Regions from separate parts of the Paenibacillus sp. FSL L8-0502 genome, predicted to be linked through region 1. Evidence: riboswitches for the same ligand, from Rfam matches in the RefSeq annotation. Region 1 holds a riboswitch; each other region holds the start of a gene.
What was found. A riboswitch is a leader RNA that binds a small molecule or an ion and turns the genes downstream of it on or off. The one in region 1 is predicted to bind thiamine pyrophosphate.
Positions count from the first base shown of each region.

Region 2: another riboswitch for thiamine pyrophosphate. It lies ahead of tenA (thiaminase II); the one in region 1 lies ahead of NSQ57_RS13485 (thiamine phosphate synthase).
Region 3: another riboswitch for thiamine pyrophosphate. It lies ahead of NSQ57_RS04740 (ECF transporter S component); the one in region 1 lies ahead of NSQ57_RS13485 (thiamine phosphate synthase).

Region 1 is NZ_CP151958.1:3,171,497-3,181,626, forward strand. It holds gene NSQ57_RS13455 (C40 family peptidase) at 1-347, shown strand, start outside; gene NSQ57_RS13460 (response regulator transcription factor) at 414-1,106, opposite strand; gene NSQ57_RS13465 (ThiF family adenylyltransferase) at 1,249-2,310, opposite strand; gene NSQ57_RS13470 (thiazole synthase) at 2,307-3,074, opposite strand; gene thiS (sulfur carrier protein ThiS) at 3,077-3,280, opposite strand; gene thiO (glycine oxidase ThiO) at 3,277-4,425, opposite strand; gene NSQ57_RS13485 (thiamine phosphate synthase) at 4,490-5,083, opposite strand; TPP riboswitch at 5,349-5,457, opposite strand; gene NSQ57_RS13490 (ABC-F family ATP-binding cassette domain-containing protein) at 5,552-7,105, opposite strand; gene NSQ57_RS13495 (hypothetical protein) at 7,290-8,279, opposite strand; gene NSQ57_RS13500 (hypothetical protein) at 8,266-8,820, opposite strand; gene NSQ57_RS13505 (hypothetical protein) at 8,822-9,217, opposite strand; gene NSQ57_RS13510 (hypothetical protein) at 9,258-9,737, opposite strand; gene NSQ57_RS13515 (hypothetical protein) at 9,789-10,130, opposite strand, start outside.
Region 2 is NZ_CP151958.1:4,400,432-4,410,561, reverse strand. It holds gene NSQ57_RS19155 (DUF4870 domain-containing protein) at 157-450, opposite strand; tRNA gene NSQ57_RS19150 (tRNA-Arg) at 625-698, shown strand; gene NSQ57_RS19145 (6-phospho-beta-glucosidase) at 767-2,110, opposite strand; gene NSQ57_RS19140 (LacI family DNA-binding transcriptional regulator) at 2,282-3,256, shown strand; gene NSQ57_RS19135 (helix-turn-helix transcriptional regulator) at 3,415-4,833, shown strand; gene NSQ57_RS19130 (aspartyl-phosphate phosphatase Spo0E family protein) at 5,271-5,438, shown strand; gene thiE (thiamine phosphate synthase) at 5,383-6,096, opposite strand; gene thiD (bifunctional hydroxymethylpyrimidine kinase/phosphomethylpyrimidine kinase) at 6,093-6,923, opposite strand; gene thiM (hydroxyethylthiazole kinase) at 6,920-7,762, opposite strand; gene tenA (thiaminase II) at 7,837-8,526, opposite strand; TPP riboswitch at 8,664-8,766, opposite strand; gene NSQ57_RS19105 (AEC family transporter) at 8,945-9,898, opposite strand; gene NSQ57_RS19100 (NAD-dependent malic enzyme) at 9,972-10,130, opposite strand, start outside.
Region 3 is NZ_CP151958.1:1,055,580-1,065,709, reverse strand. It holds gene NSQ57_RS04770 (hypothetical protein) at 1-246, opposite strand, end outside; gene NSQ57_RS04765 (MetQ/NlpA family ABC transporter substrate-binding protein) at 592-1,449, opposite strand; gene NSQ57_RS04760 (methionine ABC transporter permease) at 1,652-2,323, opposite strand; gene NSQ57_RS04755 (ATP-binding cassette domain-containing protein) at 2,316-3,041, opposite strand; gene NSQ57_RS04750 (energy-coupling factor transporter transmembrane component T) at 3,181-3,972, opposite strand; gene NSQ57_RS04745 (ABC transporter ATP-binding protein) at 3,947-5,398, opposite strand; gene NSQ57_RS04740 (ECF transporter S component) at 5,398-5,994, opposite strand; TPP riboswitch at 6,244-6,355, opposite strand; gene NSQ57_RS04735 (TatD family hydrolase) at 6,398-7,195, opposite strand; gene NSQ57_RS04730 (polynucleotide kinase-phosphatase) at 7,216-9,825, opposite strand; gene NSQ57_RS04725 (3' terminal RNA ribose 2'-O-methyltransferase Hen1) at 9,822-10,130, opposite strand, start outside.

The DNA of each region.
Region 1 (10,130 bases):
ATATGGGAACTCCTTATAAGTTTGGAGCTTCCACAAGCACTACACGTAATTTTGACTGTTCTTCTTTCATGAAGCACATATTCAAGAAATACGGAGTAAATTTGCCGCGTACTTCTGTTCAACAGTCTAAAGTCGGACATGCCGTATCCAAGTCCAATCTGAAAAAAGGGGACTTAGTTTTCTTTTCAAGCGGTAGTCGTGCTACAGGACGCAACATTACCCACGTAGCAGTCTATATGGGCGGGGGTAAAATTTTGCACACTTACGGCGGACCTGGCGTGACCATCTCCAATTTGAACTCTGGCAACTGGAAAAGAACATACATTAAAGCACGCCGCGTACTGTAGTAAGAAACTCATTTTGAAATATGCGAGCCGGGACGAAAAGTTCCGGCTTTTTTTATATACCTAATACTATTCTGATACGGTTGGTGTTCTGAGTGAATAACCAATACCTCGTTCCGTACGGATCATTTTAAACTTATACCCCTTATCTACTTTAGCCCTCAAATGTCTGATATAGACATCTACAACGTTCGTATCAACGATATAATCATGTTTCCAAACATCCTTCAGAATTTTCTGCCTGCTACAAACTTGGTTAAGATGTATCGCCAGATGAAGTAAAAGATCAAATTCCTTCGGAGTTAATTCCAGCTTTTGTCCCCCTCTGCTCACCAATCTGCTTGCATTGTCTATATGTAAATCACCCGCCTCGATTGCCCTTTTCACATCACGTTCAATACCAAAAATCCGCAATAAATTAGCCACTCTAGCCTGAAAAACTCTAGGATAAAAGGGCAGAACGATCACATCATGTGCTCCTTGTTCAAAACAGGAAACAATATGGTCCTCCTCATCTGATGAAGTCATTGCTAATAGCGGGACATGAGGATGGTATTGCTGCAATATGCGAAGTAAACCTTGCGAAACTGTCTGTTCATCTTTTATATTGAGCAGCAGCAAATCCACAGGATTATGGGCTACATAAGAGCTTGCATCCGTCGTATTGCTAACATGAACCACCTGATAACCTTCCTGCTCCAATGGACGAACAATTACGGGAGACGCTTCATTTACATCCACAAGCAAAATTAACGGGCTCACCTTTTCACCCACCTGGTTTGGACATAGCATTACATATTGGATACGAACAAGTTTGTGTTATAAGCCATTAAAGCATATTAATATTATTGTAACAAAAAAGCAGAAAATCATTCTCCAAAGAATGGCTTTCTGCTTTTATGGTTTAACCCAAATAGCGATGATACAGACTTCTTGCTTTTGCCACGTCCTTTGTCCCATGGATCAGCGCTCTGCCATCTGCAAAAACAACCAAGCGATGCTCGCTTGTACTAAAGGAAACCAAAAACGGATTTCGCTCTACTTTTCCTTCTCCCAAAGAAGCAAATCTATCTGCCGTTTCTGCAAGATTCAGATGGATCGGGTTTGCTGGTCTAATTTGAACGGTATCCCTACCGCACAAAACATCTGTTTTCTGCCGATGAGAGGCCGACAAATAGGGATACGTCGGTTGACTGCCGCAAGAAGGACAGTTCTCCTTTTTAACGCTATCTACCGCTATCGCTACGTACTCATTTTTCCACAAATCAAACGAAAGTAACTTTCCTCTCAAATCTTCCGGATATCCGCCAAGAAGTTTGAAAGCTTCCGTAGTTTGGTTAGCCGTGACCATCTGTACAGCCTGCGGAATAATCCCGGCGGTATCACAGGTTTCCCCACCAAACGGTATAGTTCCCAGCAGACAGTGAAGACAAGGCGTTTGACCCGGTAAAATGGTGTAGGTTACACCATAGCTGCCTACACATCCCCCATAAATCCAAGGTATCCGATGCTTGAGTGCCATGTCGTTCATAAGAAGTCGGGTATCGAAATTATCGGTTGCATCCATCAAGAGATCTACCCCTTGGATCAACTCTTCCAGCTCTTCCACCCCAACATCCAGTACATGTGCATGTATAACCGTTTCCGAATTAATATCCTTTAATCTTCGCTGAGCAGCTACTACTTTGGGATATCTTTGCGCAGCATCACTTTCCTGAAAAAGCTGCTGGCGCTGCAAATTGCTCCATTCCACATAATCCCGGTCTACGAGGCTCACTGTACCTACACCCCCGCGAACGAGCGTTTCCGCAATACCTGTACCTAACGCTCCGGCACCTATGATTAGTACGTGGGAAGAAGCAAGCCGACGTTGTCCTGTCGGTCCAAAGGGCGCGAATCTTTCCTGTCTGGAATAACGGTCACTTGAATGTGTTCCTCCTGCACCGGATTTGTCAGTTACCTTCATGCCTGAACCATACCTTCTATCGGACTGCTTGCTGAAGCGTAACGTTTTACAGGAATCATCCCCGCCTCAAAACCATATCTTCCAGCACGAACAGCCAGTTTCATGGCCTCGGCCATTTTTACCGGGTCCTTCGCTCCTGATACGGCTGTATTCAACAAAACAGCATCTGCCCCTAACTGCATCGCCATTGCCGCGTCACCGGGTGAGCGAATACCCGCATCGACAATAACCGGAACCTCCGCCTGTTCAATAATTAGACCTAATGAAAACGGATTAAGCAAACCATGTCCTGTACCAATCGGTGAAGCTCCAGGCATAACGGCATGTACTCCAAGCTCTTGTAGCCTCTTTGCTAGAATCACATCGTCCGATATGTAGGGCAGCACGATAAAGCCTTCTTCTAACAGCTTTTCGCTAGCTTTCAACGTTTCAAATGGGTCCGGCAGCAGTGTCTTGCTATCCCCAATGACTTCCACCTTAATCATATCGCATAGGCCAGAGGCTTTTGCCAATTTGGCAATACGAATCGCCTCCTCTGCTGTTGTAGCCCCAGCTGTATTGGGAAGAAGTGTATACCGGGTCAAATCCATCATATCGAGAAAATGCTGCTTGTCCCGTTCCTCCAAGTTCAATCTCCGTACAGCAAACGTCAATATTTCCGTCTCAGCAGCCTCTACGGCTTGGGATTGGATATCCAGATCAGAGAATTTTCCTGTTCCCAACAACAACCTCGAGGTAAAAGATGCTTTTCCAATGGTTAACATAATCAACCGCCTCCCACAAAATGTACAATCTCTAGGCAATCTCCATCTTTCAGTACCGCTTCATCATGATCTTCACGGGTCAATATATGCCGATTCAGCTCCACCACTACGGTTTTCACCTTTACATCAAGCTCATGTAGCAATTGATTCACATGAGTGATTCGATTAGAAAAGGTCAGGCTCTGGCCGTTAATCGTCAGCTTCATAAGCTTTTCTCCTTGAGGAGCTCAGAAGAAAAACTACTTATCCCAAGTTCTGCTGCACAAGCCCCATTAAGCATAGCTGCCATCGCACGCCCGGTAGCATCACTCAGCAGGACACCGTTACGATAATGCCCGACTGCAGCATATACGCCCTCGACCCCAGGAACAATGCCTATAAAAGGATGACCTGATACAGCCTGCGGACGTAAGCCCGCCCAAGCGCGTATAAAAGAAGCTTCACGGACGCGCGGCAGCCAGGCAGAGGCACGTGCCAGCAACCCCTCCAAGCCTCCTACGGTCACCTCTTCGTCATATTGATGTGGAAGGCTCGTTGCCCCAATCCAAAGCTCGTTATTCTGTTTAGGCACGAGGTAAATATCATCAGCATAAATGGTATATTCTAACGGGTGATCCTTCAAGGAGACCGCTACCGCTTCGCCCTTGACCGGATAAAGTGGATATTCAAACCCAACCTGCGCTAGCAATTTCATGCTATCCAAGCCTCCGGCAATAATGACCTGATCGCAGGAAAAAAAACCACTATCTGTACGGACACCGCAAATTCGACCATCCTGTATGACCAGTTGCTCTGCCTGTGTACCAGACCATACCGTTGCTCCCAGCACCGCAGCAGCACCTGCATAAGCACGGCAAAGCTGGACAGGAGCCACTTGTGTCTCCTTTGAACGATATATTGCCCCGATCGCTTGTTCATCCAAACCTGGAATTCGTCGGGCCAATTCTTTCGCATCCCACCAGATAGGAGAATCACCCTCTCGCGTTTTAGCAGCTTTCCAGCGTTTTTGGCCTTCAGTCTCCGTACGGAAAGGGGTCACAAACCCTTCAGTACGGAATTCCACCGAAATACCTGACAAACGCTCTAGATCACAGACAAGCTCAGGGAATGCATCTCGACTTATGCGAGCAAATCGTGATAGCTCAGAGCCGGTGAACTCTTCACTTTCCGCTGCCAGCATTCCAACCGCTGCTCCTGAGGCTCCCTCACCCGGGATCAATCGTTCCAGCATAATCGTACTTCTTCCCTCCTTGGCCACATGATAAGCAATGGAACTGCCGATGACACCTCCACCTATGACCAAGCATTCAGCGTGTCCAATCACTCTTTCCTCTGTGTGTATCTTTAGCATTTGTTCCGTATCTCCTCTCCATAAACCCTTCTGCTTTCAGCTTGCCTCTACTCTCGTTTTCTCGCTACAGGCTGTGAACTACAAGGTCTGCCATTCGCCTATACTCCATTGCAGCTGCAACGGGCGACTCAGCCTCCCATATACCAGACATCACCGCAATTCCGCTTGCTCCGGCCCTATAAAGCTCCGGGATATGATGCGGTTGTATGCCGCCTAGCGCAATCACCGGAATGTTTGACAGTCTGCAAATATGTTCAAGCTGAGCTAAACCCCGCGGTACAATACCGGGCTTACAATGGGTCTCATATACGTGACCATAAAGTACATAGTCCGCTCCTGCCCGCTCAGCAATTTGCATCTCCTCCAAGGAATGTACAGACACTCCACAGCGTGTACCCTTTGGAAGTAGGCTTTTCACATCCACAACAGGTAATCCATTAGCTGGTAATTGAACGGCTCCGACCAAAGTAAGTAAAGCTACATCCACACGATCATTTACTACAATTTGTTGCAAAGGAACTTCCTGCTCCACCAGGCTGCGAGTCAAAGAAAGCAATGCAGAGGCACCATTCTGTTTTAAACGTGCGTGTACATAATGAACATACGGACAAATCACAGCAGCCACTTGGGCGGCTTGTGCAAAAGTGCCCTTTTCCATCGAAATTGCGTGTAATTCGATTTTGTCTTCACCTCACATTGGACTAAAGGATCTAAGCTTAGCCAGCCACGTCTACCAGTAGGAATGAAAGGGGATTATATGTGAATCGTCTACGGAAGCTCGAACTACTTAAAATGAACGAAACGCAAAAAAACCACTTCCCCAAGGAAGTGGTTTAACGAACGTCCAATAATCGAACGGACCATGATATCCGTATACGTGTATCGTCCCACGCACAAACAAAAATAAAGATGGTGTTGCCTTGTTTGTACGGCGCTCACTTCCCTACGCTGGCATAACCCAGATCAGGTGCAAAGGGTCCGAAATCCATTTATTCCGTCTCAGCCGCATGGGCGGCTCCCCTAGTGTGACTATTTTATTGTATAAGCTAAAGATAGCTTAGCATATTTTTCTAATTCTGCAAACCCCACTTCGTGTGAAATTTGCTGGAACTGGATTTAGCTGATTTTAGTTAACTTTACTTGACCACTCTTCCACATTCCACGTTTTGGTTACCCAATCCTCGTAAAAGTCCGGTTCGTGAGATACAAGCAATACGGTCCCTTTGTATTCCTTCAAAGCACGTTTCAGCTCATCCTTTGCTTTAACATCCAAGTGGTTGGTAGGCTCATCGAACAGTACCCAGTTGCTTTCACGCATTAACAGTTTGCAAAGACGGACTTTAGCCTGTTCTCCACCACTGAGCGCAGATAGCGGACGCGTGATATGCTCATTTTTCAAACCGCAACGCGCCAAATGCGCTCGTACTTCATGCTGGTTCAAATGCGGAAATTCATTCCACACATCGTCAATCGGTGTAATTTTCTCCGCCTTTACTTCCTGCTCAAAATAAGCGGGCTGCAAAAAATCACCTTGATAGGTTTTTCCACTGATTGGCGGAATTTTTCCCAATATGGTTTTGAGCAATGTCGATTTACCGACACCATTATAGCCGACAATTGCAATCTTTTCGCCACGTTCAATCGTCATGGACATTTTAGGCAAAAGGGCATGTGTATAACCAATCTCAAAATCAATACCCTCAAATACCGTCTTTCCGCTTGCACGTGCCTCTTTGAATTGAAAGGTTGGTTTTGCGGCTTCTTCAGGCTTATCAATACGTTCGATCCGATCAAGCTGCTTTTCACGGCTCTTTGCTCGGCCTGATGTAGAGGCACGCGCTTTATTACGCTGAATAAAATCTTCCTGTTTCTTAATAAAATCCTGTTGCTTCTCATAAGCATCAATATGCTGGGCTTTGTTTAGATCCGCCATTTCGAGAAACTTTTCATAATTAGCTGAATAACGGGTCATCTTGGCAAATTCAAGATGATAAATAACATTAACGACCTGGTTCATAAATTCAGTATCATGTGAAATAAGAATAAAAGCATAAGGATAATCCTTCAAATAGCGCGTAAGCCATTCAATATGCTCTACATCCAAATAGTTGGTAGGTTCATCCAGCAACAGGACGTTCGGCTTTTCCAACAGCAACTTAGCAAGAAGAACCTTTGTCCGTTGCCCGCCGCTAAGTGCGGATACATCCCGATCCAGTCCTATGGCCGACAGACCTAGTCCATTCGCCATCTCTTCAACCTTTACATCAATGAGGTAAAAATCCCCCATATCCAGTTGCTCCTGAATTTCACCCATCTGTTCCAGCAACACTTCCAACTCATCAGGAGAAGCATCCCCCATTTTGTCAGTAATCTGCATCATTTCCTTTTCCAATTCCAACAAAGGAAGAAAAGCATCCTTCAATACATCACGTACCGTTTTGCCCGGTGTCAGCTTGGTATGCTGATCCAGATAGCCGTAACGCACACGTGGAGTCCATTCCACTTTACCCTCATCCTTAAGCAATTTTCCAGTGAGAATGTTCATGAGTGTCGATTTACCAACACCGTTAGCTCCTACCAAACCTACACGTTCCCCCGCAAGCAATCGAAAGGAAACATTTTTAAATAATGCGCGGTCCCCAAAGTTGTGGGATACATTTTCTACAGTCAATAAACTCATAAGCTGTTTTTGGCTCCTTATTGTCATCGGCGTTGCCGACTGTTCTTATTTCATATGCATTTCGTTTCTCTCAAAGCTTTATTGTAGCACATTCTGCAACCATATCGGAATATTGAAAACAGTGAATTTTAAGGTTTTTTGGTATGGATCTGCCTAAAAAAAGAAAAACCACCCATGAGGGTGATTATTTTAAGCCATTATAACATTTGTACTCAAAGTAACCCGCAGCTGCTGCAGATTTTTCATCCGTGAAACGTTCACTCGCTTTAAAGGGAGCTGGACATGAATCTCTATAAAAATACTTTATTCCAGTATCTGGTTCTATGCCACCGATAATGTCTTGCTTTCTAACGACTCTCCCACCACCAAATCCATAGTTATTGTAATACCTGTCTCCGACCGGAATGCCTTGGATAAACGCGATCAGCCCCACATCATCTACCGTGTTGTACCACTCCTCTTGCGGAATGATCGGTAGAGTGAACGAATAAGTTATGCCGTTACGCGCTGCTTTTTCGTTATGGACATTAATAATTCGCGCCAAGTCCTCTTGAACGCTGCGAACAATGGTGGAACGACGTATTTGCTCAAAAGTTTCTGAATTATTCAGCAAAGATATAGCGGTCTGATCCTGAAGTTCCTTTTGAAAGCCTTCTACCCACCTGTGATTTCGAGTATCGTATGCGTGCACATAATTATCCAAGGTGAACCCCACACTGTTGCCTACTGAATCAACATAGGCATATGGCTTTTTTTCGCTCCATTTGTGGCCAATAGCAGCTTGTCCATGCTCGTCTGTATAGGCTTCTGAGGTGAACGCATAATAACCGTCATAATCCAGAATTACAATAGCCGGTATGTAATCCAATAATGCACGTTGTGCTACTATATCCCCATCAATGCCTACATTAAGAAAAAGGGTGTGCAGGAACGTGTTCAGCGCTGCTTCTTTATCTACTCGAAAAAACTTATCCGATCCGTATCCGGCCTCGCGTTCCTGACGTTCATTCTGTGAGAGCACAACCCCTGCATCCTGAACTGCGGTACGGAGAGCCGACGTATATTTCATTTCTAGCTGCTGTACTTCACGCTGATTCTGCACCCGTAAGTCACTAACTACACCAAAGGGCAAAAACAAAAGTATAAATATGACCGCAAAATCAGTAATCTTCATTCAGAACCATGCCCCCGTAAGAAGCTGTAACTGCCGGCTTGCCGCTATCTGCCCCACCAAGAAGCCATGATTTGTACAAGTCCGCAGGAGTCCGATTCGTATTATGTACCCGGACCGTAAAATAATCCCCGGCCATCAAGGTATATCGACGCGTCTGATCTGATTTTGGCTGCTGATTGTCAGGAAACAGTACAGGAAAAATTTGCGAATTATAGTACCCATCATATACAGCTTCATAATTGCCCAGAAAACTGTCTGGCTTCGCGGCATCTGCATAGTCCGGTACATACTTTTTGTGCATATGCTCCAAGTCAACTTCGTACGTATTGCCTATCAATTCCAGATCACGCATAAAATCGTTATACATCGTCGGTGTAATGTAACCCTTGGTTCTTACCATATCAACAAAACGTACAGTTGCATGATATGTATTTAACCCGGATATATCATCCTGCCGTTCAGCAGCTTGAGCTGCGGGTACGATGTACAAAAGCAATACAGCGAGCAGCGCCCCCAACAGCTTCGATATTGTTTGAACCACTTCAGTCTTCCCCCAATTTCTCAAAACGTACAGATGTTATGTCCCCATTCCCATTACGCTGGGGGTACATGGAATATAATGAGGAAGCATCCAGGGTCGATACATCAGGCTCAAACGGTTCAGAAAATACATCATACTCTGTCCCGTCGACTTGAATCGAAATCCCCTCCTGTAAGTTCATGCGAATTGCCTGTATGACCTGAGTTCCTTTAATCCGCTCCGGCAACCCCACCCCAGCAGTACGGGCTATTCGCCCTTCAGAATGCTCCTCTTGCTGTGATCTTAATTCCAGTGCACCATCCAGCTGGCTGGACAAGTCTGCTGCCGTTACACATGCGGTTATGAACAGAATAACTGACACACCAAGCCGCAGCATACTTGAAGCGTGATCAGACATACTCTCATCCCCTTTATGATTATTATCTCTGCTGTAGTGCTTAGGACTGGGTAAACAACAACCCACGTACCACGTTCGATTTGTCTTTGACGATTTCAGCTTTAAATTTACCACTCGGATTTACGTATTCATTCTCTTTCTCATTAAGTGTATTCGTGATTTTACCTGTCTTATCACTGCCACCATTCACGGCGCCATACTGTTCACTGTCTGGGCTAATGTTCAGAGCATTACCGTACCACTGGCCTGCCATATTTTTGCCGGTTTTAATCTGAATGCCGAATTGGTCCTTCCCCTGAAACTTCCGCAGCGCATTGGTCACCTGGGAACCGCTAATCGTTGTGCCGTCATATACCGTAAAAGAGGCTTGAGACAATTCGGTCTGAATATCAGCAAAATTGTTTTGTGCCGTTTTAGTCGCCTCCTGGGCTGAAATAAATAGTATAACTACAATCGTAATTAGAGCGATGGTCAAAAATATCCCAGCGGCTACCTTTAAAGCTGTTGATGCGTTATTCATTTATTTTTCTCCCCTAGCTTGTTATTTTGTATTAGTCATAGGTTAACTTTCTTACTGAATTTTTTGTATTTGTTCATAATAGTTATCCATTTGAACAAAGCTCATGCCGATCAACGGAATCACCAAATATAAAAAGATAAGACCATACATCGGGGCAAAACCAATCATCCTTCCCCAGATAGCCTTACTGTCTATTATTTTTTCATACTCCTGTTTTCTTTGTTCGAAATAGTAGGACATATGGGATTCCAAATCATCAAAGGCCTCTCGAATCGTAATTTTACCTAAAGACAAATGAAGCTTATCCACGAGACGTTGAAATTCCGGCAAAGGCGCTTCTTCTTTTAGCAAGTCGAGAGCTGCCTCTGGCCCATGTTCATAATGAAGCAAACA
Region 2 (10,130 bases), 1.2 Mb from region 1:
CGTAAGACATGAGGTGCGTAGAAGTCCTAAACGCTTTGGGAATAAATAAGCAGCCATAGCCATCGAACTAAATAGCAACAGCAACTCATCAAAAATAACCCTAAAGAAGCCTCTGTATCCCGCCAAGTTTGCGGAATATAGGAGGCTTCTTTTGAACTAAGCCGCTTCACGCAGCGTCATAATTCCTTTGTAGATGTTATACACAAAAACCCTGAGATAGACCACTACGAATAGCAGTACAAACCCGATCACTGAACCTGCATGATTCGCCGTTATAATAAAATACACTAGCGGAATCGCCGCAATAATGGGGAAAATATGCGATAAAATAGCTTTTTTTGCATGTCCCTGAACATATTCGTCCCGTACTGCAATCCACACAATGACAGGCACTAGAAAAGGTGCGAAGAAAATGCTGAAATAACAAAGTGACGACAAAAGACCTCTCACGGATTAACCCCTCCTTTATGCATGGTTCTTTGTACATAATACCCCGTTAGCGTCCAAATGATTCCTTTGCAGCCAGCTTCCCTACATCATGAAAAAAATGCTTTTGACAGTTGCTCGAAATGTGATATAATAATCAATGCGCTGAATACATAAAGTTTTATTGATCACCATCTTGTCCCAGTAGCTCAGCTGGATAGAGCAACGGCCTTCTAAGCCGTCGGTCGGGGGTTCGAATCCCTCCTGGGACGTATAGCAAAAAAAGCTTCCTACATGTAGGAAGCTTTTTTGTGTTTTAGTGGGATGATAGACGCCCTTTTTATACCGTTGCCTTCTCCTTATGAGCAAAGAATTGAGGCAGATGCTCTTTGTGTGCTTCTAGTAATTCATCCAGCACGGTTTGAGCAATGTCCCCGCTTGGTACGAGCGGATTCAGGGTGAAGGCTTGCAGTGCGGTTGCATAGTCACCGGTGACCGCCGCTTCTATCGTCAGCTCTTCCATTGCCTTCATCACTTGCAGCAAGCCCCGCTGTGCAGGTGGAAATTTGCCAAAGTTGACAGGTTCGGCACCATGAGCGCGAATGACACTGGTCACTTCGATGGCGCTATCATAGGGAACATCATCAATCGCACCATTGTTACGTGTACTAACCACCATCAATGTGCCTTTGTTGTTATAAATGGAATTAATGATCTCACAGGCTGCATCGCTGTAATGCGCACCGCCGCGTTTGGATAGTTCCTCTGGTTTGTAATCCAGATTCGGATCTTTATACAATTCAAACAGACTTTCTTCCAGACGTTTGACCACTTGGCCCCGAGTTCCTTCGTTTTTGGCTTCCTCTAATTCTTCCTTGAGCATGTTATCCGTCATATAGTAATACCGATGGTAAGGACAAGGCAGCATTTTCAATTGACGAACTTGATCATACAGAAAGCGCATGTTCTTAATATTTTCTACGACTTTCTCTGGCTTTGCGCCAGGAGCGTACAGTCCTTCAATGACTTGCTCTGTTAATTCAGCTCCGGTTTTGTCATAAACTTTGTGCCAATGAAGGTGGTTAATCCCTGCAAATTTAAAGAATAGCTCTTCTTCCGGTTTGTCCAGCACAGCCGATGCACTCTTGATCGCGCCGATTGGAACATTACATAATCCGATGACTTTATCCCACTGACCATAACGAAGCACGGCTTCGGTGACCATACCCGCAGGGTTGGTAAAATTAATCAACCATGCATTCGGACACAGTTCTTTCATATCTTCGACGATACTGAGGATAACGGGGATGGTACGAAAAGCTTTGAACATTCCTCCGGCCCCATTAGTTTCCTGACCGATCATGCCATGTTTTAACGGAATACTTTCATCCTTAATCCGGGCTTCCAGCAAGCCTACCCGAAATTGGGTCGTTACAAAATCAGCGTCCTTCAACGCTTCCCGGCGATCCAGGGTCAAATGTACCTCACAATCAATGCCTGCAGCCTTTACCATCCGTTTGGCCATGGCGCCTACGATCTCCAGTTTTTCACGACCTGCCTCAATATCTACCAGCCATAATTCCCGAATGGGAAGCTCTGTATAACGTTTGATGAAGCCTTCTACTAGTTCTGGTGTATAGCTGGAGCCTCCGCCAATGGTTGCAATCTTTATGCCTTTTTTCATAGTTAGTGCCTCCTAAGTATGTTTTGTAAACCGCTTTCTTAAGCACAAACTCACTGTAATCCCTGTAATGCATTACAGGTCAAGCGCTTTTAAAAAACTTATTTTGGGAAGGTGACAATTATAGGGCGGACACCACGAACATGCTAAAATAGAAAGAACGAGGTGAAAAAAATGGCGAATATTCATGAAATTGCAAAGCTGGCGGGGGTATCCTCGGCTACGGTGTCCCGTGTCATTAACAACCATCCATACGTAAGTGAACCAACAAGACAGCGTGTGCAGGAGGTCATAGATCGACTGGATTATGTTCCTAATCTTAATGCGGTATCTTTAAAAAAAGGCATGACCAAGCTCATAGGGATTATTTCACTTTCTTTTAATGATTCATTGGGTTTATTTGTGCGCGGATTTACAATGTATGCCCAGGAGCATGGCTTTAATATAGCGCTGTTTATTACCAATGGGGAGAAGGAACAGGAGCTTGAAGCGCTGGAAATGTTGCGGAGAAAGCAACTGGACGCCTTGGTCTGTATGATTCGCGTTAATGAGTGGAGTGTGATTGAGCATTATACAAAATATGGCCCGATTGTGACCTGGCAGCGTGTAAACATTGAGGCAATCCCGTCTGTATTTATGGATCAGTATCAGGGCTATACGCTGGCATTAGAACATTTGTACACCCGAGGATATCGGAAAATTGTGAATGTGTACGGCAGCATGCGGGGATTGAATACAAAAGAACGCATTCGAGCTTATCATGACTTTTGCGAAAAATATGATTTGGACGCTGAGGCCTTCCCGCATTTTTATGATTTAAATTCAATAGAAGCTGGTGAACAAATAGCTCATTGGTGGGCAGAACGAGCACCAACAGACAGGCCGGACGCCTTCGCCTGTTCTACCGATTATTTGGCAGCAGGTCTTTTGACTGAAGCGCGTAGGCTAGGTGTTTCTGTCCCGAGTGATTTTGCAGTAGTAGGCTTTGATAACACCGAAATCTCGCATTTGCTTGATTTAACTACGATTCATTACCCGATAGACAAGCAAGCTGAGAATGCGTTCATTATGATTCGAAATGCCCTCGAAGGGCTGGAAGAAATGATACATCATCTGGAATTCAAATTAGTAGAGCGAGCGACCACCTGATTCCAAAAGAGACTTCTTGTTAGTGGTTATTAATTACCATATTCAAGTTTATATAGTAGGAATAATGGAAGAAAAATGTTGACACATGTTAAAACTTGGTGAATAATTTGAGGTGAAAGTATAAAATTTGGATTTTTTGTATGAAGGGTGGTTATGACTTGGGACATACACCTACGATTTTGGCGAAGTTAGAGGATTATTTAGGGGAAAATAATTTGACGCTGGCACAATTTGCCGAACATTCAGGTGTTCATCAAAGAACACTTAATAATTGGATTGCCAAGCATCGTCCTGTTGCTATACATCAGCTAGATCGAATCACTTGGGCTATGGGACTACCAGAAGGTTTTTTTTACGAACTATACATAGATAACTACATCATTGAGCGTTCCCCGGATTGGAGGCGAATTGAGCCGTTGTTGTTTCGCTGTGCGGAACTGGACAAGTTGGATGCTATCCAGCTTGTAGTGGGACATATTATGGACAACCTTCTATATTCCCCAAAGTTATTTGATGCAGCAGAAAAATTATTCGCACAAGGTCAGCACAATGCCGCATTGTTGCTCTACGAAGGGATTGCGGAAGGCGAGAAGTACCAGCATTCTGAACGTTTGGCTGTCTGTCAGTATCGTCTGTTTACCATTCAGGTGGGTAACAATCAGATCCGAAATCTCAAGGCGGCTACACGATTTGAACCCTTTGTCGAACGTCTGAATGAAATAGATCAACTCGATGCGTTAAAGGATTTGGCGAATGTGTATCGTTCTCTGCGTGAATGGGACAAGCTCGATGCAACTGCTCGAAAAATGAGAGCCAAAGCGGAGATCCAATATTCTTTGAAACATCAACAGAAAAAGCGAGAGTGGGAGGAGGCTGAAGAGAGGCTGAGTCGCCCGATGTTTGTGTATATCACTTATGCCGATTTACTATGTGCGAGTGTCTGTGAAGCCCAAGGAGATTATCAACAAGCTTTACAATTTACGTACGCCTACGCAGATTTAGGTTGGGTGATCGAGTCAGACCAGGAAACCCAACACTGGGTCAACTTGTTCAAGCATTGGGCAGAAGGTAATATTTTTGTAAATAGACTCCTATCTGGAGATAGGAAGGTGCTTCCTCATTATGTTGAATATATTGCATCCACATCAATCACTACCGAGAATGAAAAGTTATCCAAGTTGCTGAACGTTATGATAGCTGCTAACCGATATGCAATAGATATCAATGATGTCCTTTCACGTTTTGAAGTGGAGATTAATTCTTTTGCTCTGCTATCACAATCTACTGATATGTACACCCAACAAGTGATGCCGGATTATTTTGCATGGTTTGGTTACGAACTGGCTTATTACTATTTGAAGCGGGGAATGTACAACGATGGCTTTAAACACTTAATATATGCATTGGTAAAAGCCCATATATTAAATAATGAGACTTATTTTATAAACTGTACGGGACTTTTTGCACATTTTCAAGCACATGCGCTTCCCGAAACAAGGGAAGAGTATTTCAAACTATTAGAAAAGGTGTGGTTAGACAATGTTGAAAAAAATGATTCTGCTGGTCATCGCAGCTAGTTTCTTGTTTATTTTCACAATGCCTGTTCAGTCGCATAACCAAAATCAAAGAATAACACCTCAAGTACAAATTGGAGGTGCTTAAACGGCTGCTAGTTATTCTGATTTCTATTGCTGGTGGAGTTCTGTTAATTGGAGTATCGTACAGAGGATATACACTGCTAGGATTACTTATTTCCGAGAAAGAGAACAATGAAATTAAACAAAATAAGGCTAATCTCTAGGTCAGATTGATTGGTATGCCTCAATAAACATTGGATTTCTTTATGAAAAGGACCTCTGTTACACTTATTAGTGGAACAGAGGTCCTTTTCACGTGGATTTAGGGATATCTTTGTTTATGCAAACTTTTGGGGATGTTCTTTTTTTGTTAGGCGCATTATTTGAAAATCCAAAAAACGTCTTTTTGTTATAAAATATGACATATAGGAGGGATCATGCTGATGAACCAAGGTGTGACTTTACTTTGTGTCGAACGAGCTAGGAAGAAACTGTATCAGGTCCAGAAAAAGTATGGATTTTTAACACATCCCAAAGTAATAGAACAATCTAAAAAGCTGGATGATCTGTTGAATCATTATCAAACATGTAGATCGGATCATTGAGAAATGAGACCATGTTTTTTTTGAATTCCTTGACCGTACCTCTAACCTGCTTTGTCTGTGTCACGGCTGAAATCACCGCTACACCATCTGCACCTGCACGTGCGACTTCCTCAACACGGTCGACTGTAATACCTCCGATCCCAACAATTGGCACATCAATTCCCGCTTTACGCATCTCATATAAAATTGCTGGCCCATGTACAGCATGGGCATCATCCTTCGAGAGGGTGGGATAGATTGGCCCGACGCCGAGATAATCAGCACCTTGCAGAATGGCTCGACGTGCTTCCTCAATGGTATGGGCAGAGACGCCTAGAATTCGATTTCCGATTCGCTCGCGGACGGTTTCGGCAGATTCATCGTCCTGACCGATGTGAACACCGTCAGCGTCGATTTCAAGAGCCAGCTCCACATCGTCATTGATGATGAAGGGGACACCAGCGTGGCGGCACAGTTCCTGTAGCTGGCGCGCAAGTTCGAACATAGGGATACCCGTTAATGCGCCATGGCCTTTTTCCCGGAACTGGACCATGGTTGCCCCGCCAGCCAGAGCCTCCTGCACGACCCAGCCTGGTTCCGCTAGGCAATTCACGCTTCCAAGCACCAGGTACATCTGTAGCTGGCGGCGCACCACCTCTGACAACATTCTGCCGCTCATAGAAGCATCTCCTGACGACGACGGAAGGCCCAATGATTGGTGGGCCCATGTCCCTGTCCAAGCTGCAAAGATTCCTCAATCGCCGCCTGGATGAAGGCTTTGCCATTCGAGATAGCCTCCGGTACAGACATCCCTTTCCCTAATTCCGCGGTAATCGCTGCCGAGAAGGTGCACCCAGTTCCGTGTGTATGGACAGTCCGTACTCGCTTGCCGCTCAGCTCTGTAAAGGCGGTTCCGTCAAAGAGCAGGTCAACAATCTGTTCGCTGCTCTCGCTCTCGTCAGCGTGGCCACCCTTGATCACAACGAATTCTGATCCCATACTGCTAATATGTCTTGCAGCCTCGCGGCGATCCTCCATCGTACGGATGCTGATCCCTGTCAGGGCTTCCGCCTCCGGGATATTCGGTGTAACGACCAGGGCCAAGGGGAGCAGTTCGTCCTTCAAAGCCTGCACCGCTTCCAATTGCAGCAGTTCAGCGCCCCCCTTCGCAATCATCACGGGATCGACGACGACCTTTTTCCAGCCGAACTTTCGGATCTGCTCACTCACAAGACGGATGATACCCGCATTAAACAGCATGCCAGTCTTCAGGGCATCCACTCCAAGGTCTAATCCTACAGCTTCGATCTGTTCCGCTGTTGCTTCCTGTGGCAGCGGATATACGCCGTGGACCCCTAAGGTGTTCTGTACAGTAATGGCCGTAATAGCTGACATGCCGTATACGCCAAGCTCTTGAAAGGTTTTGAGATCGGCTTGAATTCCGGCCCCGCCGCCACTGTCCGAGCCGGCAATCGTCAGTGCTCTGGGTACACGAGTGTCTGTCATCGCGCACCACCTGCTGTAGTTGTTCCAGCTTCACGGATCGTGACATGCCCCTCTAGCGAACCAGTATGTAGTTTGGCGAGCTCGTCGAGAAAGGCAATCTGGAAGCTGCCTGGCCCTAGCTCTGCGGTACGTGCTGCGGCTCGGGAAGCTGCTGCACTGTAAAATGCCAAGCCTGCTGTACCTGCGAGCAGCAGGTTGGGTTCAACAGCTGCAAAGGCACCTAACACAGAGGTCAGCAGGCAGCCTGCTCCGGTTACCTTCGTGAGCAGCGCGTCTCCGCCGCTTATCATTCGTGCTTCGGCCCCATCGGTGATGACGTCTTCTTTTCCAGTGATGACAACCATTGTATTGAGCGCTCGAGCAGCCCGAATTGCCAGATCGACATGGCCGCTGTCAGCACTGTCACCAGCATCTACGCCTTTAATCTCACGCGCTTCTCCGACAAGATTGGCAACTTCGGCTGCGTTGCCCCGTACCAATGAGATTTTGACTTTACTCAGGATTCGCAGTGCCGATTCAGTTCTAAAGCTCGTTGCTCCCGCACCGACCGGGTCTAGCAGGACCGGAACACCGTGTGCATTCGCCGATTGTCCAGCAATGATCATGGCATCCACCAGTTCGCGGTTCAGCGTACCGATGTTTAACACGACGGCGCCTGCTATTTTGGCCATATCTGCTACTTCCTCGGGTGCATAGGCCATCACCGGGGAGGCTCCCAATGCATACAGGCCGTTGGCGGTAAAGTTGGTGACTACCACATTGGTGATATTGTGAACGAGGGGTTTGCTATTTTGTACCTTCGTTAGGAGATCCGAATAACTTTTTTCCCATGTACTCATCATGATTATCCTCTCTATAGTTGGTGGTTCAACAGGACATTAACCGTACTTCACGCATCGAATTGACAGGCTGACTATTCCAAGACCGCTGCCTGCATCTGGACCGGCCATTCTTCCTGCTTATAAGCCATGTCCCAGAACTTATATTCCAGCTGGCAGCTCAGTATAAAATGCTCAATCATCCGCTCCCGCTCAGCAGCCGTTGCCCCTTCCGCCCAAGCATCTACACGTTCTCGGAACTTGAGTGTTGTATCATCAAGCTGGTCTCCATAAAAGCCAATCCATTCATAGAACGGATGGGACTTATCCGGCTTTACTTCATCTAGCAGCCTGCGGCCAATCTCGGCATACGTCCACATACATGGCAGCAGCACAGCCAAGATCTCGCCCAGGTTGCCCTCATGCGCAACCGTCAGCATGTGCCGGATATAGTGATGAGCCGACGGAGCGAGCGGATATCCCTGCAATTCTTCATAGGTCACCCCTGCGACAGCACAGAAATTTTGATGCGGGTGAACCTCGCTGTGGAGAATAAAAGAGATTTGTTCATTAAATACAGCCATGTCCTCCCGATTCGTGCATTTGGAGATTGCGATGCCGTATATCCGCATGTAGGCGTTCAAATATTCAAAGTCCTGTTTTACATAGTGAATCAGCTGTCCCCTTGTCAAACTTCCTTCAGCAATACCTCTCACAAAGGGATGCTCAAAAATCGCTTGAAAAATGCCGTCCGCCTGCCGACGGAGTTCTTGTGTAAAACTCAATTTCGCCACCTCCATAAAATTGAAGAGCAAGAAGTCCTGTAAGAATATAATTCCGGAACAACGCTAAAAAGCCGCCCCAGAAAAATGGAGCGGCTTCAACAATAGGCCCAATACGCAAAAAAACGCTTGAAACCTTATATATAAAGGCTCCACTTTCCTACGCTAGTACGAACTAGATCAGGTTCAAAGGGTCCAAGATACGTTCTTGTCTCAGCCATAGCGGCTCCCCTAGTGGACTTCTATTCTTTTGACTATTACTGTACATACGTTCATACGCTATGTCAAACATGTCTATCTGGTCAAGGGCCAAACGACAGAGCTGAAGTTCGCTTCCGAGAGGGAAAAGGGCGCTGGAGAAGTTCAGTTCCGTCTACACGAAGGAATTCGCGGCAGGCTCCAATGTCTAAATAATCAGCATTTATACCAATAGAGAAATCAGTACTGGGAGTGTAACGAGGGATGTGACAGCACTGATGACAAAGGAGGAGGCTGTTTCTGATTCCAGGCTTTCAAAACGGGTAGCAATCATAGCAGCGACTGCTGAACCCGGGAAGGAAACGAGCAGAACTGCCTTCACAGTATCGGCAGACGACAGACCGCACAGGTAGGCAATCAGCAGCATTAATAAAGGCTGCACAATTGTTTTTAACAGTGCGATGGCAAAGGCGCTTACGCTAAAACTTATGTTACGTACGCCAATGGTTACACCGACCGCGAATAAGGCTGCCCCGGACGTAATATCACCAATTTGATTCAACGATTTGTTCAACAAATCCGGTGAATGGAAGCCGAACAAGGTCAAAATTACACCAACCAGTGGAACCAGCGCCAGCGGTTCTTTTAAGCCGTGAAGAATGGAGTCCCGGATCAGTCTTCCAAGGTGACCGTTTCGTTCCTTGCCTGAATTCCTGCTGGCTACGGTAGCTATAATGGTAGCCGCCGGGTCAAGGACGGCATTGACTACGATCCCGGTAAGCGCAATCGGAATGGCGACAGCAGAGGAGCCGTAGATGGCTCCAAGCACAGGAATGCCCATAAAAGCAAAGGTCGGCTGTGCCGAGTTCAAAGCAAACATGGCGGCATCCTTCACTGACTGCTTCCCCGCAAAGCGGGACAGTAGAAGGAGAACGGTAAAAAAGCCGACAATGCCAATGAACAGGGCCAGCAGGAATGGCCATTGCTCGATGAGCGCTTTCCTGTCCGTTGTTGTAATACCGATGAATAGATGCGCAGGTAGTGCAAATTTGGTAACGAGCGCATTTAGGGTTTTGGAGGAAGAGGCATCAAAGCTTTTGTAATGCCCCGCTAACCACCCTAAAATAATAACGAAAAAAATCGGCACCAAAATGTACAAGATATGTCCGACACTCATAGATTGATTCTCCTTGCTTGAACTGACGTATTCTGCCTGTCTGAACAAGGCAATCCCTTTCCTAAATGGAGCATTAGTGAGGGTGATGTATTACGCTTTCCACTGCTTTGACCTTGACATATTCCGGTTTCCACATTGCATCCCGTATAGCTTGTTCAACATTTGAAATGTGTGCCTGAGCTACCTGATCCTGAATCGCTGCTTTCGCTACCGCAACCGCAACAACGTACGA
Region 3 (10,130 bases), 2.1 Mb from region 1:
ACCATCATTATATACGGAACCGAATCCTACTTTGCCTATCTCGCCTTGTGCCTCAACTTCCTCTCCCGTGAGGAATGGAATCAGCGCGACACTCTCCTGCTTATCCCGCAGCTTTTGAACATTCAAAGCAACGGTTGCAGTAATCAAATCTCGCAATGTTTTTGGAGCAGGACTCAGTTCTATTTCCTGTCGTGCGAGTGCGGGCTTGCGTTTTCCCAGACTTTTTACAGTTACAAGCAGCTTCATGTCGTTCCCCTTCCTTTTTATTCACGCTTTTGACCCGTTGTCAGCTGAATTTTTTGACCCATTTAAAACACCGTTAACGAAATCGAAAACGAATGTTTGTTCGTATATTTATTTTAATAGGTTCCTTATCATTACTCCATCACCCTTTATGACCAAAATTCATAATGCTGTAATACACTAAAATCTTAAAAAATAAGACTTTGTACCCTGATTTCGATGAAATTTATCCATATTAAGGATGAAAAAGAAAAAAACCTGCACAAGGGAGACCATCTGCTCTTCACAGACTTCACTCCATTATACAGGTCAAATATCATCATAAATAATGTTTCAATACTTATTTAATTAAAATGCTGGAACAACGCTATCCTTGTAATTGTCCTCAAAAAATTTACGCACTTCCGGTCCGGTCATTCGCTTTGCCAGCTTTTGAATGGCATCGGAATCTGCATTATCCTTACGCGCTACCAGATTAATGGCAAAGTGCGTATCGTCTTTTTCGGTAATCAGCGCGTCCTTCTTCGGTGTCAGACCGAGCGGCTTGGCATATGCGGGATACATGGCAGCCATGTCCACATCATCCATTGAGCGCGCCAGCATCAACAAATCCACTTCTTTAAACACAAACTTTTTCTTATTCTCAATAATATCAGCCTGTGTAGCATTATAGCCTACGCCTTCTTTAAGCTTGATCAAACCGTTTTGCTCCATCATTACCAAAGAACGTCCTGTATTGGCCGGGTCATTGGCAATGGCAATAGTCGCACCTTCGGGCAGGTCTTTAACGTTCTTGTATTTTTTGGAGTACGCACCATAAATGGCGTTGTAAATTGGTTTTATCGCTACCAAATCAGACTTGTTGCTTTCATTATATTGTTGCATAAAAGGAGCATGCTGAAAGAAGTTAGCATCCACTTCATGGCTTGCCAATGCGTTGTTCGGTTGGATATTGTCTGAAAGCACGACGATTTCCAGATTGACTCCGTCCTGTTTAAGCAGCGGCTTCACGATATCTAGCACATCTGTCATCGGTGGGATGAGCGTCGCTATTTTCAGGGTCACTTCTTTTTGGGAAGTCGCTTCTTTGGACTGTGTTTCTTGTGCAGCCTGCTTTTGACCACCGCATCCGGCAACCAGTAGCATAACGACAGCAAATAGTGTAAGTAATTTCAAGTTCGTTTTCATGTTGTTTTTCCGACTCATTCGATGTGGAACCTCCAAAATTAGTTGTGATCGGGAAGATAAAAATGAGTTACAGCATAGCCGCTTCGCGTGCAGATTGTTCTTCCGATCGCTGACGCTTCTCCAGAACAATTCTGCCCGCTCCGCTTTGGAGGCACTGTAAAGTCATTTTTATTTCCCATAGTGGGCGGTGCAAGTGTTAATGAAGAGATTCATAAACCATTTACCGCTTGTCGATCCGGCGGGATATGGTGCTTCCGGTGAACTGGATCGTTTGTACGAAAATAATCATGACGACGATGGTGAACGCCATCAAGCCTGTTTCAAAACGCTGGTAACCGTAGCGGATGGCAAAATCGCCTACCCCGCCGCCACCCACAATGCCCATCACCGTGGAGTAGGAGATGAAGCTAATGGTGGACGTGGTCAAACCCAGTACAAGCCCAGAACGAGCTTCCACGTACAGAAATTTGAAGATAAGCTGAAGAGTGGATGCCCCCATAGAAGTAGCGGCTTCAATTACACCCTTCGGCACCTCAAGCAATGATTGCTCCACCAGCCTCGAATAATAGGCGATGGCCACCACTGACAAGGGAACCGTAGCAGCCATCGTACCCAGCGCCGTCCCTACGACCAGACGTGTAAATGGAATCATAAACACGACGAGCAGCAAAAACGGGAACGAGCGAATGACATTGACCACACTGTTCAATAGGGTGAACAGCAGTCGATTTTCATATTTTTGACCTTTGCCGCACAAATACAAAATCGTTCCTGCCGGAAGCCCTAACAGTACAGCTGCTGCGATGGAAATCCCTACCATGATAAACGTCTCTCCGATGGCTTTCCATATCTCAGACTGATATTGCGCAATGATGTTCAGCATTTCATTCATCAGCTTCACCTGCTTTCGCTGTTGAACCTACCGCAGCGTCAGCTACACGTTGCGTGGAAAGCAGCTGTCCATCCCGCATTTCTGATACATGGGTACAAATGTTGCGTACCACGTCCATATCGTGCGTTACAATTACAATGGTAACTCCCAGTTCACGGTTGATCTCCCGTAACACGCCCAGAATATCCGCGGTCGTCTGCGGATCAAGCGCCGAGGTCGGCTCATCACACAGCAGCACCGCAGGTCGATTCGCCAGCGCTCTGGCTATCGCTACACGTTGCTTTTGGCCTCCGCTCAATTGTGCCGGATACTGTTCTGCTTTATCAGCTAAACCGACGAATTGCAGGCATTCGCGCACACGTTCTGCTCTCTCTTTTTTCGCGACACCTGCCAGCTCCAACGGCATTGCTACATTTCCACTGACCGTCCGATTGTGAACAAGATGATAATGCTGAAAAATCATCCCTATGGATCGCCGCGCTTCACGGAGACGTTTTTCCGGCATGCGAGTCAGATCTTCCCCGTTCACAACCACGTTTCCCTCATCCGGCCTTTCCAATACATTCATCAACCGGAGCAAGGTAGACTTACCGGCACCGCTGGCACCTATAATACCGTGGATTTCCCCCTCCTCCACTTGAAGGGACACGGATTGAACCGCATGAAATTGGCCGCTTGAGGTGGTATAATGCTTGTTTACCTGATGCAGCGTAATCATGAAACCTGGCCTCCTGATGATCCATTTCTCAGGGAAAATGTAATAAGCCCGCCAGCCCAGGCGGGTCTGTACGAGCCGTCAATTCCCATTGCATTAATATACCACAGAGCAGAAAACGGGCAAAGCCTTTTGACAACAATTAACGTACATCCCACACCCCTACATAAGGAAAGCAAATCCCAAGTCCCCAAGCCAGCGTAAGCATGACGACAAAATAGAATATGAATACAATATCTATAGCCGAATAGCCGATCGCATAATAATACGTTCGCTTGGTTTCATTGGTAAAACCCTTGGCTTCCATAGCAATAGCAATGCGCTGGGCACGCCGAATACTTTGAGCGAGTAGCGGAATCGCATACCTGCGAAGCGTGGCATACATATTCCATTTGGACACATGCTGATGTAAACCTCGAATACGGTGGGCTTGTCTCAATGCCTGGAATTCCTCCACCATCATAGGCATCAACCGCATGGCTGCCAAAAAGCTGTATGCATACTTCGGAGGGAGCTTCCATTGCTGCATCAGTGAATAAAAAAGGTCCACTGGACGAGTCGTTAAACCAAACAACAAACCTACCGCAGCCATACTCAGCGCACGAAAGCCCAGATGCATGCCTCGGTAAAAGCTTTCCTGCGTCACATGGATCAAGCCCCATGTCCACCAGGTCGTCACCCCTTTGCCGAACATCATCATGCCCGTTGAAGTTGAAATAAACACCAATATAAAGGGAGACCCGTATAGCAGCAGCCTCTTCCATGGATGGCCTGACCAGACAAGCAGCAACAGCATAGCACACGCAACATTAAACATGACATTCGGATCATGAATGACTATAACGACCACAAACAGGATGGAAAACATCACGAGCTTTAGGCCCGGATTCACGCGATGCAGCCATGTTTTATGATGGGGAAAGGACAGGTTCATACTGTAGTTCCCCTTTCTGAATCCGCCATGTATCGGTACAATATCGACGGACAATTTCCGGGTCATGGGTGACCATCACAATGGCCGTGCCCGCCGCTCTCAGCTGCTCCAACATATCCAGCATGACAAAGGTATTACGCGCATCCTGCCCAAAGGTCGGTTCATCGAGCAGCAGCACTTCCGGCTCACGAATCATAGCCGTAGCAATACTCAACCGCCTTTTTTGGCCTAACGAAAGCTGATACGGATGCCGCTCGTCCAGCCGCTCCAGTCCGAACTGTACGAGCATCCGATCGACCCGTTCCCGGCACTGTTCAACGGTATACAAGCTCTTGGGTAACGAATACTCTAGTTCCTTTCGTACGGTATGCGCTACAAATTGCAGCTCGGGATTTTGAAACGCGAACCCGATACGCTCTGCCAGTTGTTCTGTACTGCCTGCCTCAATTCCGCGCACGCTATAACGTCCCTGTGTGCGAAGTAAGCGCATCATGGAGAGCAGTAGCGAGCTTTTGCCAGCCCCGTTTTCACCAACCACGCCAATCCAGTCGCCAGGCTTCACCTGCGCATGCTCCACATAAATCACTGAACTTAAACCGCGGAGGCCGCTAAAATGTTCCAGCTCCAGCACATCAGTCCCCGCACCATTCTGTTGCGTCACTGCTTCACTCCAACGTGGCGAAGACGCTTCATTCCATACTCCCGGATACCACACGCCGTACTCGGACAATCCCTGCCGGTGCACATGAAATACTTCTTGGGCCCTTCCATCTGCAATGATCTCCCCTTGAGCAGAAAGCACCACAATCCGATCCACATCATGGACAATTTCATTAATTTTATGCTCCACAATCACCAGTGTCTGGTCTACCGAAATGTTGCGAATGGTATCCCACACCTGTGTAGTGCCTTCCTCGTCCAACAAAGCCGTGGGCTCATCCAGAAAAAGCACTTCTGGCTCCATAGCCAGCACAGACGCAATCGCCAGCCGCTGCTTCATTCCCTGTGACATGCTGCCAATGGGCATATGTATATCATCCGTCGATAGACCCACCTGTATCAGCAGCTCGCGAATACGGGATCGCATCTGCTCCCGGGGAACCTGATTATTTTCCAACACAAAAGCCAGTTCCTCATCTGCATATGACATACAGAACTGCGTATCAGGATCTTGAAATACAATACCTGAGACACTTGGGATTACAGCAGCATCGCATTTCATAGGCACTTCTATCGTGCGTGGAATCAGACCGCTTAACACTTGGAGCAGTGTTGATTTACCGCATCCACTCGGTCCCAGTAGCAGCAGCTTTTCCCCCTTGCGGACAGACAAAGACATATTGTGAAAAAGCAGCTCTTGCTCACCGGGGAATTTCAACCGTAGCCGGGTGATCGAAGCCACCACATCTTCGGTTGCCCGGCTCATCAATCCAGCCCCTTATAATCTTGTTCCGTTGCAGGCCTCAAACTTCGCGTGACTCCGGTTACCTCCAATGCCTTAGCCAGATAGAACGCGAATACCCCGGCAATCACAATACTGCCAATCATCCGAAATCCAATATACAAAACATAGTTCCAAGTCGATAGCTGATCAATATACCCGTAGCTGAAGTCTAAAATCAGAGAAGTGACAGCCGCCCCAGCCGCAGCTAGCGAAGCAACCCACAGGTTTGCGTTCCGATACAGAAAAGCCGCAAAAAACAGCTCCGCTCCCAAGCCTTGCAGCAGGCCATAGTACAAGGTGGACATACCCCATTCGCTTCCCAAAAAAGCACTGACCGTTGCCGCTGCCACCTCTGCCAAAATCGCAACACCCGGCTTGCGAATGATGAGATAAGCAAACGTACCTGCCATAAACCACATGCCATACATCAGTTGCTCGGCGTGTAGACCCAATGGTTTCATCAAATCATAGGCAGGTCCCCATATTTTGTAGATCAACCCGAACACAACAGCGATCACAATCGTGACCAAAATATCCGTCAGTTTCAACCCTTTGGACGCTCTTACAGCAGTATTCATTATTGCGTGCTCCCCTTTTTCCTTATAGTTGGCCTCTTGGCCATGAAAAAAAGCTTGTCTGGAGCTGAATCTCCAGGCAAGCTTTATGCGCAGTAAAAGGTGAAGCACCATACAAAACATCATTCGTCGATATGCCTTATATAACCAGTAGTCTAAACTACTACACTGATACCCAGCCAAGTCAGGATCAAGGTAAAATGCTAGGACATACATTGAATCTATCGACAACCGCAAAAAAAAGCGGCATTCCTGTATAGTGTTCTTGGTTTCTCTACGCTGGCATTACCCAGATCAGATTTCACGGTCAGTGGCAAGGGCCACCCTCTCAGCCTGACTTTCTCAAGCTCCCGACAATGCTTTTTAATTCACTATAATATATACCACATCTATGGCTTTGACAATCCTATAATCCGAAGAAACGTTTAGCCGTTTCCGTCGTCGCGATTTCGATCTCCATCATGCTTCGACCTGTACATTCGGCTATCGTAGCAGCAATGTGAGCGAGATACATGGGCTCATTACGCCCTTCTTTAGGCTTCACAGGCAAATTACGCGGGGTCAAAAATGGAGCATCCGTTTCAATCATCAGACGGTCCAAGGGAATATCTCTGACCAGTTCACGCAGATGCTTCCCCCGCCGTTCGTCGCAAATCCAGCCGGTGATTCCGATATACAGTCCCATTTCTACATACGTACGCAATTCCTGTTCCGTGCCGGTAAAACAATGCACTACCGCTTTATCGACAAGCCCTTGATACTCCCGAAGCATAGCGACAAAGTCCTCATGTGCATCTCGTTCATGCAGAAATAACGGCATTTTCAGCTCACCCGCCAGTTGGATTTGCTCGCCAAACCATCGGCGCTGCACATCACGTGGCGAAAAATCACGGTTATAGTCCAATCCGCATTCCCCTATGGATACGACCTGCGGCTGACCCGCCAACTGGCGGAGCTGCTGAATCGTGTCTGCACTGCAGTCTTTGGCATCATGGGGATGCACGCCAGCTGTCGCATACAGCTTGCCCGGATAACGCGCTGCATACTGAGAAGCTTCCCGACTGCTGCGGACACTGGTCCCGGTAATAATCAGCGGTGAAATCCCTACAGCCGCGGCTCTCTCTACCACCTGTTCCCGATCTGCATGAAACGAACGATGCATCAAGTTCACACCAATATCAATTAACGGTGTACCCCTTTCCATCTCAATCCCTCCCTCGCAAACTACAATCTTGGATCAATCGGCTCTGATTCCAGAGATAGTGCGGCAAGGACGCATTCATGAATACGATCTACCGTATCCTTGCGGACAAAACGTTCCACGCCTTCCATACCAAGCGCTCCTTCCATCAGGGCATGACGCTCCTTTTTGTTCGTTCGACGCTGCTTCAGACGCTTTAAATTCTCAGGGGCAAGATAATCCATACCGTAAATGATGTGCAAATACTTCCGGCCTCTCACCTTGATTGCAGGCTGAATCATCTTGTCCCGATTTTTCATCAAAAAGCGTTCCGGCTTGATCACAATCCCCTCATGACCATCCTCTGTCATCTCGTTCCACCAACGAATGACCTCTTCCTCGCTTGCTTCGTCCGTGATCACGCGATACTCTGTCTCCATAAACAGGGAAGACAGCCCAGCCAGCTCCCGGTTTTGCTCCATATGCCAAATATGAGAATGGTCGAAAAAAGTCTTTCCGCTGTGTGCCAGCGTATGAAACGGTGCGATACGAATCTCATCCAGACCGTCCACATCCCAGCAATATTTTTGAAAAGCCTCTTGAAACGTCACGGCATTCGCGTACTTCTGTTCCATTTCCTCCAACCAGTCTCCAACCTCTCGGCCCGCAACCTTCGCCTGCTTCAGCTTGTCTACCAGCTTACTGCGATCCAGCAGAGCTGCTTCACCCACATGCGCATACTGTGCAGCAATCAATTCCCGAGCCTTGAGATTCCACGGTACAATTTCCGCATCCAGCAACACAAAATCCGTCTGGTTCCGTTCAAAATATCCGGCAGTCCGTAGATCCACATTCAGCTTTTCCAGCACTTGCTTCCCAAGGCTTTGTTCAAAGAAAGCTCTCCCGCTCCGACTGTAGATCGTGCCCAATGTCGGGTAGCCTACATACTCGACAGCGGCCTGTTCGTTTTTGAATAATAGCAAAATAGCCCGGCTACCCATATGTTTTTTCTCGGCCACCATCGTTTGTACCCCTTGCCCGCGATAATAAGCCAGCGCTTCACGCGGATGCTCCAGATAACCTTCCTCTGCAGACACCGCTGGAGCAGGACTCATGGTCGGTGGAATATACACCAGTTCCTCTATCGGTACTGTCACATGTGACACGGCATCTATAGCGGTTTTGACCGATTCTCCTTGAACGCGCACTTCGCCATACGATTCCGTCAGTACACTGTAACCAGCGATGAGCTTGCGTAAATTCGGCGGGGAAAACCGTTTTCTCTGCCACCGGACAAGTGGGCTATCGGGATCATTCGCATAATTCTCATGTGCCGGAACGCTGACAAATTCCTTTTCCGGAAAACGATAAGCGGTCAGCATACCGCCAAATACCACACCCTGATCAATATTCACCGTCTGATTCACAAGGGTAGGCTGCGGTCTAGGATCATGTCCCCATACTACTATTTCTCCCGATTCATGGTCTACGAACCAATCTTTGCGGATTGGTTTTCCGTCTGCATCCTGTCCTTCCGTATCTCCATAACGGCAATAATCAGAAATACGTGCCGACTGTTTACCGATAAAATGATCCTTAATCCCCGCATGAGCCACGACCACGTGTCGCAATCCATTCCTGCCAAAAATAAGATGTGAGGGTGCATGTAGCAGAAAATCCCTTAACTCGCTTCTAAGCTGTTCCGCCGCTGCCTTGCCCGCTTTTTGTTCATACTGGGCCAGTTCCTCTGCAAATCGTTCATCCCCATGACTGAGAGTCACCTTTCTTCCATCAAGGTAACGGCCGATTTTCCAGCCATGATTGCTGTCAATCATATACGCTAGTCCAGCATCCACGTGCTTTTTCCAGAACTGCACCGCTTGTAACGATTTGGGGCCACGGCTCATCACATCCCCGACAGATACTAGTCTTCTGCCATCTGGATGATGGTATAGTCCTTCCGTATCTTCCGTATATCCTAGCCGCTCTATCACTTCCAGCATCTCATGGTAGCACCCATGGATATCACCAATGATGTCAATACCTGAGCCAATCTCATGAAACAGTGGCTGCGCACGGCGAACAAAATTCATTTCTTCTATATCCTTAAGGATATAGCAAGCGTTAAAGCCTTCCTCACGGATCCCACGCAGGTTCCGCTTTAACAGCTGTGCCTGCTGCTTGACCCGTTGGCGGCCACGCGGATGCTCCCTGCCTAAATCACGTTCCAGCAGCACAGCTTCGGATACATCCAGTACCAAAGCCATTACAGGAACATGCGCCTTGGCTGCCAACTGTACATATTTTTGACGGTCCTCAGCATACAAATGGGTGGCATCCACAACCGTCAGCTTATTCAAGCGACAGCGCATAGCCAGAATCGTATCCATCGCCTCAAACGCCTTGGCTGACATTTGCTGATACTCATAGAACAGTACGTCCGATTCCAGTCTTGGAAGTCCACTCCAGTCTATAAATTCCGTATCTCCGACCAGCTTGCGAAAATGATCCGAGGATACCACTTCTGTCTCCAGCAGAATCCCTTCGCTCACCAGCTTGTCTAATAATGTGGTTTTCCCACTGTTGGAGGCCCCCACCAACACAACCAGTCCAGCATGCGGTAAATGAATCGTACGTTTGGATGAATTGCTCATGCTTCCTTCTGCTCCTTTCTGCGCGTAAATATAGCCATTTGGGTCGGTTGTCCAAAGCCTTCGACCTCTTCTCCGATCCCCTTCAGCGCTACCGAATAAGGAGCTTCCACAATCCACTGCTCACATCGTTCCTGAAACTCGCTTCTACTCCATTCAAAACGGTGATCGCCATGCCGCATCTCTTGCTGATTCATACGATACACTTCATTATATTCACGATTGGGAGTCGTCACGATCAGCACGCCCGGCTGATACTCCGTTACAATCGTCTTCATCACCCGGTTCAGACGATGCTCATCCACATG